DNA from 2 places in the Streptomyces sp. NPDC048584 genome. Region 1 is predicted to be linked to the other one. Evidence: riboswitches for the same ligand, from Rfam matches in the RefSeq annotation. Region 1 holds a riboswitch; the other holds the start of a gene.

The links. A riboswitch is a leader RNA that binds a small molecule or an ion and turns the genes downstream of it on or off. The one in region 1 is predicted to bind S-adenosylmethionine.
Region 2: it holds a riboswitch for S-adenosylmethionine, as region 1 does, so the genes downstream of both, ACGFR9_RS31605 (aminotransferase class V-fold PLP-dependent enzyme) here and thrC (threonine synthase) in region 1, are expected to answer to the same signal.

What each region holds. Positions count from the first base shown of each region.
Region 1 covers NZ_JBICWF010000005.1:118,253-128,320, reverse strand. The annotation lists gene ACGFR9_RS13235 (MFS transporter) at 1-1,415, opposite strand, end outside; gene ACGFR9_RS13230 (NADH:flavin oxidoreductase) at 1,555-2,685, opposite strand; partial or broken gene ACGFR9_RS13225 (hypothetical protein) at 2,792-2,977, shown strand; gene ACGFR9_RS13220 (hypothetical protein) at 2,994-3,158, shown strand; gene groL (chaperonin GroEL) at 3,248-4,870, opposite strand; gene ACGFR9_RS13210 (cold-shock protein) at 5,263-5,466, opposite strand; gene ACGFR9_RS13205 (ubiquitin-like small modifier protein 1) at 5,897-6,172, opposite strand; gene thrC (threonine synthase) at 6,293-7,579, opposite strand; SAM riboswitch class I at 7,597-7,744, opposite strand; gene ACGFR9_RS13195 (glucosyl-3-phosphoglycerate synthase) at 7,886-8,857, shown strand; gene ACGFR9_RS13190 (trehalose-6-phosphate synthase) at 8,916-10,068, shown strand, end outside.
Region 2 covers NZ_JBICWF010000018.1:94,681-104,748, forward strand. The annotation lists gene ACGFR9_RS31585 (NYN domain-containing protein) at 1-441, opposite strand, end outside; gene ACGFR9_RS31590 (hypothetical protein) at 544-783, opposite strand; gene ACGFR9_RS31595 (rhomboid family intramembrane serine protease) at 940-1,689, shown strand; gene ACGFR9_RS31600 (Lrp/AsnC family transcriptional regulator) at 1,686-1,967, shown strand; gene ACGFR9_RS31605 (aminotransferase class V-fold PLP-dependent enzyme) at 2,072-3,364, opposite strand; SAM riboswitch class IV at 3,527-3,643, opposite strand; gene trpD (anthranilate phosphoribosyltransferase) at 3,720-4,784, opposite strand; gene ACGFR9_RS31615 (cytochrome bc complex cytochrome b subunit) at 4,938-6,575, opposite strand; gene ACGFR9_RS31620 (Rieske 2Fe-2S domain-containing protein) at 6,572-7,630, opposite strand; gene ACGFR9_RS31625 (c-type cytochrome) at 7,627-8,439, opposite strand; gene ACGFR9_RS31630 (heme-copper oxidase subunit III) at 8,520-9,131, opposite strand; gene ACGFR9_RS31635 (response regulator transcription factor) at 9,359-9,760, shown strand; gene ACGFR9_RS31640 (Ig-like domain-containing protein) at 9,946-10,068, opposite strand, start outside.

The DNA.
Region 1 (10,068 bases):
TCCCGTCGCCGCGGAATGAACGCGGCGATGACAAACCCGAGCAACGCCGCCCCGGCCCCCAGCGCCAGCACCGTCCGGAACGCATCCTCCGACGGCAGCGCGAAGCCCCCGAACGCGGTGGTCATCTGAGCCAGCACCACACCGGCCACCGCACTGGCGACAGACGTACCGATGGACCGCATCAGCGTGTTGAGCGCGTTCGCCGCCCCCGTCTCCGACGCCGGCACCGCCCCCATGATCAGCGTAGGCATGGCCCCGTACGTGAACCCGATCCCCGCCCCGATGACACACGACGCCAGCACGAAGTGCCAGACCTCGCTCATCAGCACGACGTTCAGCCCGTACCCCGCGGCCACGATCAGCGCGCCGATCATCAGCGTCACCTTGGGCCCCTTGGCCCGCGACACCAGCGCGGACACCGGCGCCAGCGCCATCATCACCAGACCGGAGGGCGCCATCACGAGGCCCGCCATGAGCAGCGACTGCCCCAGCCCGTATCCGGTCTCCTCCGGCAGCTGCAGCACCTGCGGGATGACCAGGGACATGGAGAACATCGCGAACCCGATGGCGATCGAGGCGAGGTTGGTGATCAGCACCTGCGGCCGGACGGTGGTCCGCAGATCCACCAGCGGCTGATCGGTACGCAGCTCGAAGAGGCCCCAGCCGACCAGGATCAGGACGGCCGCCGCGAACAGACCGAGCGTGGTCCCGCTGGACCACCCCCAGTCACCGCCCTTGGAGATCGCCAGCAGCAGAGAGATCAGCCCGGCCGCCATCCCCACCGATCCGGGCAGATCGAACCGCCCCCCGGTCCGCACCTTGGACTCCGGGACGAGGGAGGCCACCGCGACCAGCGCGACGACACCCAGCCCGGCCGAGATCCAGAACAGCATGTGCCAGTCGAAGTTGTCGGCGATGAGCGCGGCGATGGGCAGCCCGAGCGCTCCGCCGACACCGAGCGAGGCGCTGATCATCGCGGTGGCGGAGCCCAGCTTCTCGGCGGGCAGTTCGTCGCGCAGGATGCTGATGCCGAGCGGGATCACACCGGACGACAGGCCCTGGAGGGCACGCCCGACGATCATCGGGACGAGGGAGTCGCTGAGTCCGGCGACGACGGAGCCCACGACCAACATGCTCATGCTGACCAGCAGCATGCGGCGCTTGCCGTACATGTCGCCGAGCCGGCCCATGACGGGCGTGGCGACGGCGGCGGCGAGCAGGGTGGCGGTGATGGCCCAGGCGGCGTCCGCGGCGGAGGCGTTCAGATACTGCGGCAGTTGCCCCACGATCGGGATGACCAGGGTCTGCATCAGCGAGACGACGATGCCGCCGAAGGCCAGTACGGGCACCACGGCGCCGGTCCTGGGCGGCGCGGCGGTGCCGGGCGTGGGCGAACGGTCGAGTGCGTCGGGCATGAGGGAGGTCTCCGTCGGGACTCGGGGCAATACTTGACTCAAGCAACTTTAAGGCGATTGATTGACTTAAGCAAATTAATACGGGATGACAAACGGATGGCGCCCCCGCGTCCGGAGGCGCCACCCGCCACTGGCCGGCTCAGCTCAGCGTCTTGAGCGCCGACCCCTCGTACGGCGTCAGTTCGTCGAAGCGCCCGGCCAGCACCTTGGCCGCCCAGTTCGGGTCCTGGAGCAGCGCACGGCCCACGGCGACGAGGTCGAACTCGTCGCGCTCCATCCGGTCGAGCAGGTTGTCGATGCCGCCGAGTGCGGCACCCTCCCCCCGGAAGGCCTTGAGGAACTCGCCGTCCAGTCCGACGGAACCGACGGTGATGCTCGGCCTCCCGGTCAGCTTCTTCGTCCAGCCGGCCAGGTTGAGGTCGGAGCCCTCGAACTCCGGGAGCCAGTAGCGGCGCGTGGACGCGTGGAAGGCGTCGACACCGGCCTCGGCGAGCGGGGCGAGGATGGCCTCCAGCTCCTGGGGCGTCTCGGCGAGCCGGGCATCGTAGGCGTCCTGCTTCCACTGCGAGTAGCGGAGGACGACCGGGAACTCCGGCGACACGGAGTCGCGCACCGCGGCCACGATCTCCGCCGCGAACCGGGCGCGCGCGACCGGGTCACCGCCGTAGGCGTCGGTACGGCGGTTGGTGCCGGACCACAGGAACTGGTCGACGAGGTAGCCGTGGGCGCCGTGCAGCTCCACGCCGTCGAAGCCGATCCGCTCGGCGTCGGCGGCGGCCTGTGCGAACGCGCCGATGACATCGTCGATGTCGGTCTGCGTCATCACCCGGCCCTTGCCCTCGGTGCCGTCCGTGCGCACCCCGGACGGACCGACCGCCGGAGCCTGCGGGTACGGCTCCTGCCCCTGCTCGCGAACCATGCCGATGTGCCAGAGCTGCGGCACGATCCTGCCGCCCGCCGCGTGCACCGCCTCGGCGACCTTCACCCACCCCGCGAGCTGCTCCTCCCCGTGGAACCGCGGCACCCGGTCGCTCTGCCCGGCCGACTCGTGTCCGACGTACGTGCCCTCGGTGACGATCAGCCCGACACCGGCGGCGGCCCGGCGCGCGTAGTACGACACCACGTCCTCCCCGGGCACCCCGCCCGGCGAGAACATCCGGGTCATCGGCGCCATGGCGATGCGGTTGGGAACGGTCAGACCGTTGATGGTGACGGGCCGGGACAGAATCCCGGCGGCTCGAGCGGTGGCGTCCGGGGAGGCGACGGTCACGTGGGGGCTCCTCTGTTTCGAATACCGGTCAGTATGTGTACATGCATTAAATGCATCTACGGCACCAACGGGAAGGCGGGGGGAGGCATTCCCTCACTCCCCAGACGTGACTCCGCTCACGAAGCGACCGTGCGCCCGAGGCTCCGCCTTCATCGACCGGCTCACCGACGGCGCCGACATCTCCGTGAAGACGCTGGCCAGGACGCTCCCGTACGGGCAGTGCGCGCTGCGGACCGCTCTCAACAACTGTCAGCGCACGGGCCACTTGCGCCGCGGCCGGGAAACCGTGGCGGCGAGGGCGACCGCCGGTGGCACACGTCGACCGCGACAACTACACGGTCAGGGTCTACAGCGAGCCCAAGAACGGCCGCTATCAGCAGTCGCCGTCATACCCCTGGGGGACCGGCGTCGTACTCCCTGCCCCCGTGGACATCACCCTCGACACCGAGGAGCTCAAGGAGTACGCGGACTGACCCCGCCCACGCCCGAGGGCGGCACCCCCTGTCGGAACAGGGGGTGCCGCCCTCGGTCGTACGGCGGACGGGTCCGATCCTCGGGAGGATCAGAAGTCCATGTCACCGCCCGGCATGCCGCCGCCGGCCGGGGCCGCGGACTTCTCCGGCTTGTCGGCGATGACGGCCTCGGTGGTGAGGAAGAGCGCGGCGATGGAGGCGGCGTTCTGCAGCGCGGAACGGGTCACCTTCGCCGGGTCGATGATGCCTTCCTTGACCAGGTCGACGTACTCGCCGGTCGCGGCGTTCAGGCCGTGGCCCGGGGTCAGGTTGCGCACCTTCTCCACCACGACACCGCCCTCGAGGCCGGCGTTCACGGCGATCTGCTTCAGCGGGGCCTCGAGCGCCAGCTTCACGGCCTGGGCGCCGGTCGCCTCGTCACCCTCGAGCTCCAGCTTCTCGAAGACCTGGGAGGCCTGCAGCAGGGCCACGCCGCCACCGGCGACGATGCCCTCCTCGACGGCCGCCTTGGCGTTGCGCACGGCGTCCTCGATGCGGTGCTTGCGCTCCTTGAGCTCCACCTCGGTGGCGGCACCGGCCTTGATGACCGCGACACCGCCGGCGAGCTTCGCCAGGCGCTCCTGCAGCTTCTCGCGGTCGTAGTCCGAGTCGCTGTTCTCGATCTCGGCGCGAATCTGGTTCACGCGGCCCTGGACCTGGTCGGCCGAGCCGGCACCGTCGACGATGGTGGTCTCGTCCTTGGTGATGACGACCTTGCGGGCCTTGCCCAGCAGGTCGAGCGTCGCGTTCTCCAGCTTGAGGCCGACCTCCTCGGAGATGACCTCGCCGCCCGTGAGGATGGCGATGTCGCCGAGCATGGCCTTGCGGCGGTCACCGAAGCCCGGGGCCTTGACGGCGACGGACTTGAAGGTGCCGCGGATCTTGTTGACCACCAGGGTCGACAGGGCCTCGCCCTCGACGTCCTCGGCGATGATCAGCAGCGGCTTGCCGCCCTGCATGACCTTCTCCAGGAGCGGGAGCAGGTCCTTGACGTTGGAGATCTTGGAGTTCGCGATCAGGATGTACGGGTCGTCGAGGACGGCCTCCATACGCTCCATGTCGGTGGCGAAGTACGCCGAGATGTAGCCCTTGTCGAAGCGCATACCCTCGGTGAGCTCGAGCTCCAGACCGAAGGTCTGGGACTCCTCGACGGTGATGACGCCTTCCTTGCCGACCTTGTCCATGGCCTCGGCGATGAGCTCGCCGATCTGGGTGTCGGCGGCGGAGATGGAGGCCGTGGAGGCGATCTGCTCCTTGGTCTCGACATCCTTCGCCTGCTCGAGGAGCGCACCGGAGACGGCCTCGACGGCCTTCTCGATACCGCGCTTCAGAGCCATCGGGTTGGCACCCGCGGCAACGTTGCGCAGGCCCTCCTTGACCAGGGCCTGGGCGAGAACGGTCGCGGTGGTCGTACCGTCACCGGCGACGTCGTCCGTCTTCTTGGCGACTTCCTTGACCAGCTCGGCGCCGATCTTCTCGTACGGGTCCTCGAGCTCGATCTCCTTGGCGATGGACACACCATCGTTGGTGATCGTGGGGGCGCCCCACTTCTTCTCGAGGACGACGTTGCGGCCCTTGGGGCCGAGCGTCACCTTGACGGCGTCCGCGAGCTGGTTCATGCCGCGCTCGAGGCCGCGCCGCGCCTCCTCGTCGAACGCGATGATCTTGGCCATGTGAAGTGGTCCCTCCAGGACTGGGGGTGATTCCTTCGGACCGCGCCCGCGCCCGCGACGGACGGCTCGCCGGCCTTGTGGTTCCTTGCCCCACACGACCTGCGGGCCTCACCGACCCGGTCCTTACGTTGTCACTCTCACCTTCAGAGTGCTAACGCCAATGATTAGCACTCGACCCATGCGAGTGCAAGCGCCTATGGGTAGTACAGGGACGCGCTCAGCCGCCCGCGAACACGGCGCGCCCCCCGCGCGGGCACGCGGCGGGCCCGGCGCGGCACCCCGCGGGCAGGGCACAGACACGGCGCGAGCAGGGCGCGGGCACGGCGAAGGGCCCGCACCCCGGGGGGTGCGGGCCCTTCACCGGCAGAAGATTCTTTCGGCTGATAGCGCGTTCAGGCGCTGAGACGAACCATGTCGGCCTGCGGGCCCTTCTGACCCTGCGAGATCTCGAACTCGACCCGCTGGCCTTCTTCGAGGGTGCGGTAGCCGTCCATCTGGATCGCGCTGTAGTGGACGAAAACATCCGCACCACCGTCGACCGCGATGAAGCCGTACCCCTTCTCCGCGTTGAACCACTTGACGGTGCCCTGAGCCATGCCTAACTCCCCTATTACTGGCCCTTGCACGGATCCGCACTTCGCGGATCCGGGTCAGACCTCACCCCCCAACGGTTGGGGGCGTGCGCCGGAACGCGTCGACCGCGGCTGAATGTATCTGCCCAACTGCCGTCTGCAACAGGTCAATCGGACGAGAAATCTGGACGACACCGGTCCGGAATGTGGCGAGAATTCGCCTGAATTCAGGGCAAGCCGGACCGGACAATCAGCGCAAATGCCGTGGAAGGGGCCCGCACTTTGGCTACATCCAGTCGGGCTCGCGGCAGAAATCAAGGGTTCCCGATCAGTGGATCGGGGGCGTGTTCCCCAACTCTACCGCGCTCAATCCCATGGAATTGCCCCCTCCGCTTCTCTTACGGAGGGGGCAAAGTCCCAAACGCTCGGTCATCGTCATTACCGACGGTAATGATCAGCCTCCGGCCACCGCCGGAATGATCGAGACGCCGGCCCCGTCCGGAGTGGCCGTCTCCAGCCCCTGCTCGAACCGCACGTCGTCGTCGTTGACGTACACGTTCACGAACCGCCGCAGCTTGCCCTGGTCGTCCAGTACCCGGGCGGCGATCCCGGTGTGGTTCTTCTCCAGATCCGAGATGACCTCGCCGAGGGTCGCCCCCTCGGCGCTCACTTCGGCCTGCCCACCGGTGTAGGTACGCAGAATGGTAGGAATCCGTACGGTAACGCTCACAACAAAACCTCCGGTCAGGTGACTTACCCAGGGGGCGCGGGGCTGTATCGACATGCGGCTGCCGCCGCGTGGGCGCGATCAACCCCCGCCGACCCGCGGACGAGGACGAGAGAACGGCCGCTAGGCCAGCCCGGCCTCACGGAACGACTCGAGGCTGGGACGAATCGTCGCCGTCATCCCCGTGCCGGCGACCGCGTCCAGCGTCTTCAGACCATCGCCGGTGTTGAGCACCACGGTGGTCAGAGAAGGATCGAGCGCCCCGCTCTCCAGCAGCTTCCGGGTGACCCCCACGGTCACACCCCCCGCGGTCTCCGCGAAGATCCCCTCGCTCCGGGCGAGCAACTTGATCGCGTCGACGATCTGCTCGTCCGTGACGTCCTCCACCGCCCCGCCGGTACGGCGTGCGATGTCCAGGACGTACGGCCCGTCCGCCGGGTTGCCGATCGCCAGCGACTTGGCGATCGTGTCCGGCTTCTGCGGACGTACGACGTCGTGCCCCGCCTTGTACGCGGTGGAGACCGGCGAGCACCCCTCGGCCTGCGCGCCGAAGATCCGGTACGGCTTGTCCTCGACCAGACCGAGCCTGATCAGCTCCTGCAGCCCCTTGTCGATCTTCGTGAGCTGCGAGCCGGAGGCGATCGGGACGACGAGCTGGTCGGGCAGCTCCCAGCCCAGCTGCTCGCAGATCTCGTACGCGAGGGTCTTGGAGCCCTCCGCGTAGTACGGCCGCAGGTTGACGTTGACGAACCCCCAGCCCTCGCCGGCCGGGTCGCCGATCAGCTCGGAGCAGAAACGGTTCACGTCGTCGTAGTTGCCCTCGATGCCGACGAGTTCACCGCCGTAGACGGCGGCCATGACGACCTTGCCCTGTTCCAGGTCGTGCGGGATGAACACACAGGACCGGAAGCCGGCGCGGGCCGCGGCGGCACCGACGGCGCCGGCGAGGTTGCCGGTGGAGGAGCAGGACAGGGTGGTGAAGCCGAAGGCGCGGGCGGCCTCGATGGCCTGCGCGACGACGCGGTCCTTGAAGGAGTGCGTCGGGTTGCCGGAGTCGTCCTTGACGAACAGCTTGCCGGGGTCGACACCCAGCTCACGGGCGAGGTTGTCGGCCCGGACGAGCTTGGTCCAGCCGGGGTTGATGTTGGGCTTGTCCGCCACGTCCGCCGGGACGGGCAGCAGCGGCGCGTAGCGCCAGATGTTCGCGGGTCCCGCTTCGATCCGCTTGCGCAGTTCCTCGGTGTCGTAGGCCGAGAAGTCGTAGGCGATCTCCAGCGGGCCGAAACACTCCTCGCAGGCGAAGACGGGGCCGAGCGGGACGCGGTGGCCGCACTCGCGGCAGGAGAGCGCCGCTGCGGGGCCGAGGTCGACCGCGGAATCGGTGGTGCTTGCAACAGTCTGCACAGCCATGGAGGCGAGGCCCTTTCTCCTCATCTTCCTCACGACGCATCTCGCCGTGAGACGGATTTGGCACCTTCCCTAGCCGGGAGCCTCGCCACGTCTGTGTGACAAGAGCCGGCTGGAGGGTTGCCGGGGCTTCATCGGGCCGTATCCCTCTGCCCCTCTGGATGAGCGGTGTTCAGTTGTTGTCCACGCGGTGACCCCGGCATGCGGTGGTCACGGGCGTTGTTCAAGACTGTAACCGACGGCCTGCGGGGTGGAGAGTGCCCGTCCGAACCGCGAGACGGATCACAGGCCAGTGAGGAGCCCGGGAGCGTGCTGGAAGAAGTCGAACGCTGGCTGACCGACCGCTCCTGGTCCGTGGGCGACCGGCCGCTCCACCGGATCCTGGCGGCGAAGCGCGCCACGGGGCAGACCGTGAGCGTGGTGCTGCCCGCGCTCAACGAGGAGGCGACGGTCGGCGACATCGTGTCGGTGCTCCGGCACGACCTGGTACTGCGGGTTCCGCTGGTCGACGAGATCGTGGTGGTCGACTCGGGGTCGACGGACCGTACGGCCGAGGCGGCGGCCGCGGCGGGCGCGACCGTGGTGCACCGGGACGCGATCCTGCCCCGGATCCCCGCGGTGCCCGGCAAGGGCGAGGTGCTGTGGCGGTCGCTGCTCGTCACCCGGGGCGACATCGTGTGCTTCGTCGACGCGGACCTGCGGGAGTTCTCCTCCGACTTCGTCTCCGGCATCGTCGGCCCGCTGCTCACCGAGCCCGACGTGCACCTGGTCAAGGCGATGTACGACCGTCCGCTCACGGTGTCCGACGGACACGCCTCCGGCACGGTGGCGGCCGGTCAGGGCGGCCGGGTCACCGAGCTGATGGCGCGCCCGCTGCTGAACATGCACTGGCCCCAGCTGGCCGGTTTCGTCCAGCCGCTCGGCGGCGAGTACGCGGCCCGCCGGAGCCTCCTCGAGCAGCTGCCGTTCCCGGTCGGGTACGGCGTCGAGCTGGGCATGCTGGTCGACGCGCTGCACCTGGTGGGCCTGGACGCGCTGGCCCAGGTCGACGTCGGCGTCCGCAAGCACCGCCACCAGGACGGCCAGGCCCTCGGCCGGATGGCCGCCGCGATCTACCGCACCGCCCAGCTGCGCCTGGCCCGCGGCCATCTGATCCGGCCGTCCCTGACCCAGTTCGAGCGGGCGGGCGACAACTTCGAGCCCCGTACGTACTCGGTCGACACGGAGGAACGGCCGCCGATGACGGAGGTCGCGGAGTACCAGGCACGCAGGGTCGCCTGATCCGTATACGGCCGAAGTGTGCGTTTGAGGCCCCTGGGGCCGGGCTAGGTTGAGGCGTATGGCTGTCACGCAGGGTGCTCAGGTGCTGGTCGCGTCGAATCGCGGGCCCGTCTCGTACACGGTGGAGGACGACGGGTCGCTGCGCGCCAAACGGGGCGGCGGGGGGCTGGTGTCGGGGCTCTCGGCGATCGGGCCGGACGCGGGGGCGCTGTGGGTGTGCTCGGCGCTGTCCGACGGCGACCGGGAGGCGGTGCGGCGCGGGGCCGGCGAGGACGGCGTACGGATGCTGGACATCCCGGCGGACGTGCACGCGGACGCGTACAACGGGATCGCGAACTCGGTGCTGTGGTTCGTCCACCACATGCTGTACCAGACGCCGCTGGAGCCGGTCTTCGACGCGGAGTTCCGCAGGCAGTGGGCGTCGTACGAGGCCTACAACCGGGCGTTCGCCGAGGCGCTGGCCGAGGAGTCGGCGCCGGGTGCGGCGGTCCTGGTCCAGGACTACCACCTGACGCTGGTCCCCGGGATGCTCCGTGAGCTCCGCCCGGACCTGCGCATCGCGCACTTCTCGCACACGCCGTGGGCGCCGCCGGAGTACTTCCGCATGCTGCCCGACGACATCGCCGGGCAGTTGCTGCGCGGCATGCTGGGCGCGGACCGGCTCGGCTTCCTCACCCACCGCTGGGCGGACGCGTTCACGGCGTGCTGCGAGCAGTTCGCGGGCGGGCTCGGGGACACCCGGATCGGGGTGCACGGCCTCGGCGCCGACGCGGACTTCCTGCGGGCCCGGTCCCACGAGGCGGACGTCGAGGAGCGGATCGTGGCGCTCCGGGAGGAGATCGGCGAGGGGCGCCGGACGATCGTACGGGTCGACCGGACCGAGCTCTCGAAGAACATCGTGCGCGGTCTGCTGGCCTACCGGCAGCTTCTGGACGACCGCCCCGAGTGGCGCGAACGTGTGGTGCACATCGCCTTCGCCTACCCCTCCCGGCAGGATCTTGCCGTGTACCGCGACTACACCGCGGAGGTGGCACGGGTCGCGGAGGAGATCAACGAGCGGTACGGCACCGAGGGCTGGCGACCGGTCCTGCTGCACCTCAAGGACGACTTCGCGCGCTCGCTGGCCGCGTACCGGCTGGCGGACGTGGCGCTGGTCAACCCCGTGCGCGACGGCATGAACCTGGTCGCCAAGGAGGTCCCGGTGGTCTCCG
Region 2 (10,068 bases), on a different contig from region 1:
CCGGGTCTCCTCGTCGGCGCGCTCGGCGTCGGCGCGCTGGGCCTCCTCGCCGGCGGCGGTGACGAGCTTGACCCAGCCGGGCGGGCGGAGCACATAGGCCGCGGCCGCCACGTCGAGCGGGTCCGCGGCCGGGGGCGGGGAGCCGGAGTCGAGGGCGCCGGTCAGCTCCGGCTGGGCTTCTCTGAGCTTCTCGCCGATGCGCTGCCGGAACAGCGGTTCGGTCTCCAGCGCGGCGGCCATGGCGTTGCCGGCGAACTTGGCGCGGCGGTTCGGGGCGAAGCGCGCGTACTGCCGCAGCTGGGCGGGCAGCTCGGCGACCGTGAGGCCGCCGAAGCCGTCGGCGACGATCTGTACGACCCTGCGGCGCACTCCGTCGGGCAGCGGACGGTCGAGCACCTCGGCGGCGCCGTCCTGCGGCCCCCCGCCCGTGGTCTCCACCATCCGTCACACCCCAATGTCTGTATGCGACCCCGTGCGCGGGGTCGGCGTCAGCGGGCCCTCCCCCGCTCTCGACTTCGCTCGAGCGGGAGGGACCCCCTTCGCTCAGGAGCCGGCACCCGGCCTGTCCACGAGTTCCACCTGGTCCACCGCGTTGCACCAGCGGCACCGCACCGTCTCAATGGTCTCATCGAGCACCTCGCGCTCCTCGACCTTGGGCTCTCCGGCCAGATCGAGGTGGACGTACTCGACAACCTTCGACGAGCGGGTCACGTCGAAGCGGGTGAGGTTGCCGCAGAGGGTGCAGCGCCACCGCGTCGAGGCGGTCGGCAGAGGAACCGTCATCGTGGCTGTTCGCCTTCCTTCCAGTGTCCGTGACACACCGGATCCCCGGTGCGTGTGGCTCGTAACCCTACGGCCTGGCGAGTCTTCGCCGCCCGCCCGTCCGGGGCGGCGAGGCGGTCTGTGCGGTTGCGTCCGGTTACGTCATGCTCTGTGTTCATGATCCGCAAGTGGAGCGGGGCGGCCGCCGGGGTGATCCGGGGGACGTCCGCGCCGGTCACCCACACCCTCATCGCGCTGTGCTGCCTGGTCTTCCTCATCGGACCGGCCTCGGGCCTGAACCCGGCGGACGGCAGCGGGGAGGAGCTGCTGGCTGCGCAAAGGGCCTATTTCCGGCGCTGGGGCGTCATTCCCGCAGACCTGTTCGATGGTTCCCCCGGGATCACCCCCGGGGCCCTCCTCACCCCCGCCACGGCACTGTTCGTGCACGGCAGCTGGGTGCATCTGCTCGGCAACATGCTGTTCCTCCAGGTCTTCGGGGCGATGGCCGAGGCCCGGATGGGCCGGGTGCGGTTCAGCCTCTGCTACGCCGGCTGCGGCTATCTCGCGCTGCTGGGGTACGCCGCCGCCAACGCCGGGTCCGAGCGGTCGCTGGTCGGTGCCTCGGGGGCGATCTCGGCGGTGCTCGGCGCGTTCCTCTTCCTGTTCCCGCGGGCGCGGGTGACCAGTCTGCTGCCGTTCCTGTTCTTCCTGCCGGTGCGGCTGCCTGCGTGGGTGGTGCTGCCGTTCTGGGCGGCGCTGCAGTGGGTGGCGGCCACGGGGCAGGCCGGTGAGGGGCCGGGGGTGGCGTATCTGGCGCATCTGATCGGGTTCGGGCTGGGGCTCGGCTACGCGTGGGTGCGGTTCGGGCGGGCGACTACAGTGAAGGGCACCCCTGCTCCGGCCCCCGAGGGAGAGAACCAGCCGTGATCACCGCGATCGTCCTCGTCAAGACCAGTGTGGACCGGATTCCCGAGATCGCGGAGGAGATCGCCGCGCTGGAGAGTGTGAGCGAGGTGTTCTCCGTGACCGGGACGTATGACCTGATCGCCATGGTGCGGGTGCGGGAGCACGAGGATCTGGCGGAGGTCATTCCGGGGCGGATCAGCAAGATCGCGGGGGTGGAGGGGACGGATACGCATGTGGCGTTCCGGACGTACTCCCAGCATGATCTGGAGGCCGCGTTCGCCATCGGGCTGGACAGTTAGGGGCGGGGCGCCGGGATTTTTTCGCCCCCGCCGCCCCTTCCCGTCCCGAACCTGGGGCTCCGCCCCGGACCCCGCTCCTCGAACGCCGGAGGGGCCGGCTTCCCTCAGACCAGCTCCCGTACCGCCCGCACGAAGCGCTCCACGTGCTCGTCGGGCGTACCCGCGCCGAAGCTGACGCGGATCGCCCCCAGCGAATCCGCGGACCCGCACTCCCCCTCCGCGCCGATCAGCACCCGCACCAGCGGATGCGCGCAGAACAACCCGTCCCGCACCCCGATCCCGTACGAGCCGGAAAGCGCCGCGGCGAAGGACGCGCTCTCCCAGCCCTCGACCACGAACGACAGCACGCCCACCCGCGCCGCGTCGTCCCCGAACAGCGACAGGAACCGCACCTCGGGCACATCCGCCAGCCCCTCCCGCACCACGCGGATCAGCCGCTCCTCACGGGCCCGCAACGCGTCGAACCCCGCCGAGCCGAGCGCCTTGCAGGCGGACGCGATGGCGTGGGCGCCGATGACGTTGGGCGAGCCGGCCTCGTGCCGGGCCACGCCCTCGTGCCACTCGACGTCCACTCCCCCGTCCTCCCGCCGGGCGACCCTACGGCTGGCGCCGCCGCCCGCCAGGTACGGCTCGGCCTCCCCCAGCCAGTCCGTACGGCCCGCCAGCACACCGGCCCCGAAGGGCGCGTACAGCTTGTGCCCGGAGAAGGCGACCCAGTCGACGTCCAGCTCCCGGACGCTCACCGGGTGGTGCGGAGCGAGCTGCGCGGCGTCCAGCACGATCCTCGCACCGTGCGCGTGCGCGACGGCCGCGAGTTCCCGTACGGGCCACAGCTCACCGGTGACGTTGGAGGCGCCGGTGACGCAGACGAGGGCGGGGCCGTGCGGGTCGCGGCCGGCGAGGGCGCGCTCCAGGGTGTCGACGGCCGCGCGGTGGCTGCGCGGGGCGTCGAGGAAGGTGACGCGGGCGTTCCGCCAGGGCAGCAGGGACGCGTGGTGCTCGGTCTCGAACACGAACACCTCGCAGCCGTCGGGGAGGGCGGTGGCGAGCAGGTTGAGCGAGTCGGTGGTGGACCGGGTGAACAGCACCTGGTCGCCGGTACGGCAGTCGAGGAACTCGGCGACGGTACGGCGGGCGTTCTCGAACAGGTCGGTGGAGAGCTGGGAGAGGTATCCGGCGCCCCGGTGGACACTGCCGTAGTACGGCGCGTACGCGGCCACGTCGTCCCACACCCGCTGGAGGGCGGGGGCGCTGGCGGCGTAGTCGAGGGCGGCGTAGGTGACCTCGCCGCCGGAGGCGAGGGGGACGGTGACGTCCAGTCCGAGGACGGGCAGCGGGGCGTGGACGGACGGGGCGGCGACGGCGGCGGTGGAGACGGCGGCGGTGGAGACGGACATGGCGGAACTCCCGTTGAGGCAGGCGGAATTCCCGTACGAGCGCGCGGCGCTCAAGCACGGAAGAAAAGGGAAAGGGGTGCGCGGAGGCGGGGCTCGGCGGCCCTATCGCATTCGCTTGCTCACGGGAGGCTCCTCGACGACCAGGACCCCTGGTGGGCGAGGGGTCCGCGCTTGCCGTGAGCCTTGCTGCCCACGGCCTGGTCTTCACCCGGGGCACCCCGCCACGGACGGAGGGTTGCCGGACAGCCGGCCGGGGCCTGATGGCTGTCACTCATGACCTGGACAGGAACGTACGCGAAATGATCGATGTCCCGCAACCCGTGTCCGGATCGCGGGACATGACGGCGTGGAACGGTTACGCGTTGCTGACCGTCACCCAGCGTTCCAGTACCCGCTTCGCCGCGCCGGAGTCGATCGCCTCGGCCGCCCGCGCCATGCCGGCCCGGATCTGGTCCGTCAGGGTGCCGGGGCCCGGCTTCAGGGCGACCAGGGCCGCCGCCGAGTTCAGCAGGACCGCGTCCCGTACCGGGCCGGACTCGCCGTCGAGGAGGCGGCGGGCGACCTCGGCGTTGTAGGAGGCGTCGGCGCCGCGCAGGGCCTCCACCGGGACCAGGTCGAGGCCGGCGTCGCGCGGGTCGAACGCCTCCTCGGTGACCTCGCCGTCCCGGACCACCCATACCCGGGAGGTGGCGGTGGTGGTCAGCTCGTCGAGTCCGTCGTCGCCGCGGAACACCAGCGAGGAGTGACCGCGCCCGGCGAACACGCCCGCCATGATGGGCGCCATCCGGGGGTCCGCGACCCCGACGGCCTGCGCCTTGACCTGCGCCGGGTTGGCCAGCGGGCCGAGGAAGTTGAACACCGTGCGGATGCCCAACTGGCCACGTGCGGCGGCGACATGGCGCAGCGCCGGGTGGAACTTCACGGCGAAGCAGAAGGTGATCCCGGCCTCCTCCGCGACCTCGGCGACCCGGCGCGGGGTCAGCTGCAGATTGACGCCGAGCTTCTCCAGGACGTCGGAGGCGCCGGAGGCGGAGGACGCGGCCCGGTTGCCGTGCTTGACGACCTTGGCGCCGGTGCCGGCCACGACGATGGAGGACATCGTGGAGATGTTGACCGTCTTGGCGCCGTCACCGCCGGTGCCGACGATGTCGACCGTCTCGCCCGGCACCTGGATCACGTTGGCGTGGTCGTACAGCGCCCGGACGCAGCCGGTGATCTCCTCTACGGTCTCGCCCTTGGCGCGCAGCGACACCGCGAAGCCGGCGATCTGCGCGTCGGTCGCCTCGCCGCGCATGATCAGGTCCATGGCCCAGGCGGTGTCGTCGGCGGACAGGTCATGGCCGTCCAGCAGACCGTTCAGCAGCGCGGGCCAGGACCGGCCCGCCGCGGTGTCGCCTCCAGCGGGGGTCACAGCGCTCATGGCCGCTCCTGATGGTCGTAGAAGAGTCCGGGATGCCGGGAGGGGTCCCGGGCTCCACCCTATCCAGGACCGGGGACGCCGAAGGGCCCCCGTCCGAAGAACGGACGGGGGCCCTTCGCCGTCGTGTGGCGACTGGGATGGTGCCTCGGGTGATCAGTGGTGGCCGTGGCCGCTCGTGATCTCCTTGTACTCCTCGACGGTCGGCTTCGGGATCTGGCCGTCGTCGCCGTAGTAGCCCTTGCTCAGCTTGGCGCGCAGCTTCTCCGTGGCCGGCACCTTGCGGCGGACGCCGTTCTCGTCGACCGCCGGGCCGATCTCGGCCGGCTGGTACTGCTCGTGCGCGGTGAGCGTGTGCAGCTGCTCCTGGCTGAGCGGCTCGTGGACCTCGATGAACTCACCGTGCGGCAGGCGCTTGATGATGCCCGACTCGCGGCCGTGCAGCACCTTGTCCTTGTCCCGGCGCTGCAGGCCGAGGCAGATCCGCTTGGTGACGATGAACGCCAGGACCGGCGCCACGAAGAACGCGATCCGGACGAACCAGGTGATGGCGTTGATCGACAGGTGGAAGTGCGTGGCCCACAGGTCGTTGCCACCGCCGACGAGGAGCACGAAGTACAGCGTGATCCAGGCGACGCCGAACGCGGTACGGGTCGGGACGTTGCGCGGGCGGTCCAGGATGTGGTGCTCGCGCTTGTCGCCGGTGACCCAGGACTCGATGAACGGGTACACCGCGATGGCCACCAGGACCAGCGGGAAGATCAGCAGCGGGATGAACACGCCCAGGACGAGCGTGTGACCCCAGAAGTTGATCTCCCAGCCCGGCATGACACGGATCAGGCCCTCGGAGAAGCCCATGTACCAGTCCGGCTGGGCGCCCGTGGAGACCATGTCCGGGCGGTAGGGGCCGATGGCCCAGATCGGGTTGATCGTGGCGATCGCCGCGACGGCCGCGAGCACACCGAAGACCAGGAAGAAGAAGCCTCCCGCCTTGGCCATGTACACCGGCATCAGCGGCATGCCGACCACGTTCTTGTTGGTCTTGCCGGGGCCCGCGAACTGCGTGTGCTTGTGGTAGACGACCAGGATCAGGTGCGCCACCACGAGGCCGAGCATGATGCCCGGCAGCAGCAGCACGTGGATCGAGAAGAACCTGGCCACGAAGTCGTCGCCGGGGAACTCGCCGCCGAACAGGAAGAACGAGATGTACGTGCCGACGATCGGCACGGACAGGATCGCGCCCTCCATGAAGCGGATACCGGTGCCGGAGAGCAGGTCGTCCGGGAGCGAGTAGCCGGTGAAACCGGTGAACATGCCCAGGACGAACAGCAGGAAGCCGAACAGCCAGTTGATCTCACGCGGCTTGCGGAACGCGCCGGTGAAGAACACCCGCATCATGTGGATGAACATGCCGGCCAGGAAGACCAGCGCGGCCCAGTGGTGGATCTGCCGGATCAGCAGACCGCCACGGACGTCGAAGCTGATGTCCAGCGTCGACTTGTAGGCCTCGCTCATCAGCTGTCCCTGCATCGGGACGTAGCTGCCGTGGTACTCCACCTCGTTCATCGACGGGTGGAAGAACAGCGTCAGATACACACCCGTGAGGATGATGATCAGGAAGCTGTAGAGGCAGATCTCACCCAGCATGAACGACGGGTGGTCGGGGAAGATCTTCCGCATGTTGGCCTTGGCCAGGGAGTAGATCCCCAGCCGGCCGTCGGCCCAGTCGGCGACGCGTTCACCGGCCGGCGCCTTCCCGCGTGAGCGGGACTCGGGGGTCGTCGTAGTACTCATCCGCGCTCCCAGAAGGCAGGACCGACGGGCTCGTCGAAGTCGCCGAGCGCTTCGAGGTAGCCCTCGTCGTTCACGCCGATGCGCAGCTGCGGCAGGGCGTGACCGGCGGGACCGAAGATCACCCGGGCTCCGTCGGAGAGGTCGAAGGTGGACTGGTGGCAGGGGCAGAGCGCGTGGTGCGTCTGCTGCTCGTACAGGGAGATCGGGCAACCGACGTGGGTGCAGATCTTCGAGTACGCGACGATGCCCTCGTGCGACCACTCGAGCTGGCGCTTGTCCTTGATGTCGTCCGGCTTGATCCGGACCAGCATCAGGGCGGCCTTGGCGATCTGGGTCTGGAATTCGTGGTCGTGCTCCTCCAGGCCCTCGGGCTTGGCGAAGGTCAGCGAGCCCACGATGATGTCGGACGGCCGCATCGGCTCGTTCGTGTTCATGTTGACCAGCAGCTTGCCCTTGGACCACAGGGTGTGGCGCAGCTTGGTCCCGGGCAGCGGCCCGAGGTCGCGCAGCAGCACCACACCGGAGAGCGGGAACAGGGCGAGCGCGCCGAACATCGTGTTGCGGATCAGCTTGCGGCGGCCGAGCGCGGACTCCTTGGCACCCTGCCGGAAGTCGTCCATGACCTGCGCCTTGGTCTCCGGGGAGGCCTCGACCGGGTGGCGCTCGTCGGTGAGTTCCTGGTCGGACATCAGCGTGCGGGCCCAGTGGACCGCGCCGGCGCCGATGGCGAACAGGGCGACACCGAGCGTCATGCCGAGCGCGAAGTTCAGCGCGCCGATGTGACCGAGCGGGAAGATGTAGACCGACTGGTCGACCGGGATCGTCACGTACGAGGCGATGAAGCCGACGGTGGCCAGCATCGACAGCGTGAACAGCAGGGCGACCGTGCGCTCGGACCGCTTGGCGGCCCGCTCGTCGATGTCCTGGATCCGGTGCTCGTGGGGCGGCAGCCCCGGGTCGGCGAACGGGTTCCGCTCGTCCGCGAGCTTCACCGCGCCGTGGGGGGTGTCCTGCGCGTCGGGCAGGTTCTCTTCGGGGATGTCGTGGCTACTCATGACTTCTTGGCCTTTGCGGTCCGAGCGGCGACCCAGACGGCGGCCGCGATCAGCGCGCCGAGTCCGAAGACCCACGCGAACAGACCCTCGGAGACCGGGCCGAGTCCACCGAGCGTCAGTCCGCCGGGGCTCTCCGTCTCCTCACCGTTGACCGCGTTCAGGTACGCGATGATGTCCTTCTTGTTCTGCTCCGACAGCGTGGTGTCGGGGAAGGAGGGCATGTTCTGCGGGCCGGTGAGCATGGCCTCGTAGAGGTGCTTGGGGGCGACGCCGTCCAGGCTCGGGGCGTACTTGCCGTGCGTGAGCGCACCGCCCTTGCCGGTGAAGTTGTGGCACTGCGCGCAGTTGTTGCGGAACAGTTCGCCGCCCTTGGCGATGTCGGCGCCCTCGGGGCCGTACTGCGCCTCGGTGGGAACGGCCGGGCCGGCGCCCAGGGAGGCGATGTACGCCGCGAGCTGGTCGATCTCGGCCTGGTTGTAGATGGCCTTCTTGCGCGGGACCTGAGCGCCCTGCGAGGTGGCGGCCGGCATACGGCCGGTGCTCACCTGGAAGTCCACGGCCGCGGCGCCCACGCCCACCACGCTCGGGCCGTCGGAGGTGCCCTGACCGCCGGTGCCGTGGCAGCTGGCGCAGCCGACCGTGTAGAGCTTCTTGCCCTCCTCGATCGTGAGGGTCTGGGCGGACTCGTCGGCCTGCGCCTTGTCCGCGGGTGCGAACACGGCGTACAGCCCCCCGGTGCATGCCAGCGCCAGGAGTAGGACGACGAGCGCCGCCAGCGGATGGCGTCGTCGTGCGGAGAGCTTTTTCACGGATTACCCCGGTGTCAGGATCTTCTGCGTCGATGCTTCTGGTTGGTGCGCTCCTGCGGAGCGCGCGGGTACGGGCCCGCCTACTTGATCATGTAGATCGTGGCGAAGAGTCCGATCCAGACGACATCGACGAAGTGCCAGTAATAGGACACGACGATCGCCGCGGTCGCCTGCTCGTGAGTGAACCTCTTGGCCGCGTAGGTCCGGCCCAGGACCAGCAGGAAGGCGATCAGGCCGCCTGTCACGTGCAGGCCGTGGAAACCGGTGGTCAGGTAGAAGACCGAGCCGTATGCGTCGGAGGAGAGGGACAGGCCCTCGTGCTTGACCAGCTCGGTGTACTCGAAGACCTGACCGCCGACGAAGACCGCGCCCATGATGAAGGTGACGATGAACCACATCCGGAGCTTCTTCACGTCACCGCGCTCGGCCGCGAACACGCCGAGCTGGCAGGTGAGGGAGGAGAGCACCAGGATCGTGGTGTTCGTCGCCGAGAACGGGAAGTTCAGGGCGTCGGCCTTCTCCGACCAGAAGTCGGGTCCGGTCACCGATCGCAGGGTGAAGTACATCGCGAAGAGGGCCGCGAAGAACATCAGCTCGGAACTCAGCCAGATGATGGTTCCGACGCTGGTGAGGTTCGGTCGGTTGACCGACGGGTGCGCGTGCCCGGTATCTACTGTCGTTGCTGTCGCCACGCCGACATTATGTCGGTCGCTTATCCCGCCCTCACTCCCGGGGGTGCCGTTCGGTGTGTTCGGCCCTCCTGGACTGCCCGGATGGCCCATGCGCGGCGCGTTGCGGACGGGTCTCGAAGGCGTGTCCGAACCAGTGTTGACAAGCGGTCGGAGGGGGTAGCATCCGCGCCATCGGTACCCGAAGTTCCCGACAGAGCCGTGCCCTCTCTCTTACGCGTGGAGGAACAATGCAGGCGACCGCCACGGTGCTGGTCTACAGCGACGACGCCAACACCCGGGAGCAGGTGCGGCTCGCCACGGGGCGACGGCCGGCGCCGGACGTGCCCGTCGTGGAGTTCGTGGAGTGCGCGACCCCGGCGGCGGTGCTGGCGGAGTTGGACCGGGGAGGCATCGACGTGTGTGTGCTGGACGGTGAGGCCGTGCCGATGGGGGGCATGGGGGTGTGCCGGCAGATCAAGGACGAGGTGTTCAACTGTCCGCCGGTGCTTTTGCTGATCGGCAGGCCGCAGGATGCGTGGCTGGCCACGTGGAGCCGGGCCGAGGCCGCGGTCACCTTGCCGGTGGAGCCGGTGGAGTTCGCCTCGGCGTTGGCCTCCCTGCTGCGGCGTAAGGCTCTCGCGGGGGCGTAAGGCTCTTCGCGAGGGCCCAGGAGCTCGGTTCCGGCCGTGGTTCGGCGACCGCGGGCCGGTGGGGGTTGGTCGCGCGGTTCCCCGCGCCCCTGAGGGTGCTGCCGGCCGCGGCGTGTTCGAGCGGGGCGTGTGGCCGGGCCCCGGGGGTGCTGCCGGCCGCGCTGGCCCGCAGCACCCCCGGGGGGTCAGGCCGCCGTCGGCCGGAGGCGTGCACCTTGTTGGGTGTTCGGGGTCTTCTGCGCGGTCAGGGCGCTGCCCGACTGCCATTGTTGCCAGTCGAGGTTCCAGTCGCCGTAGCCGTTGCCGAA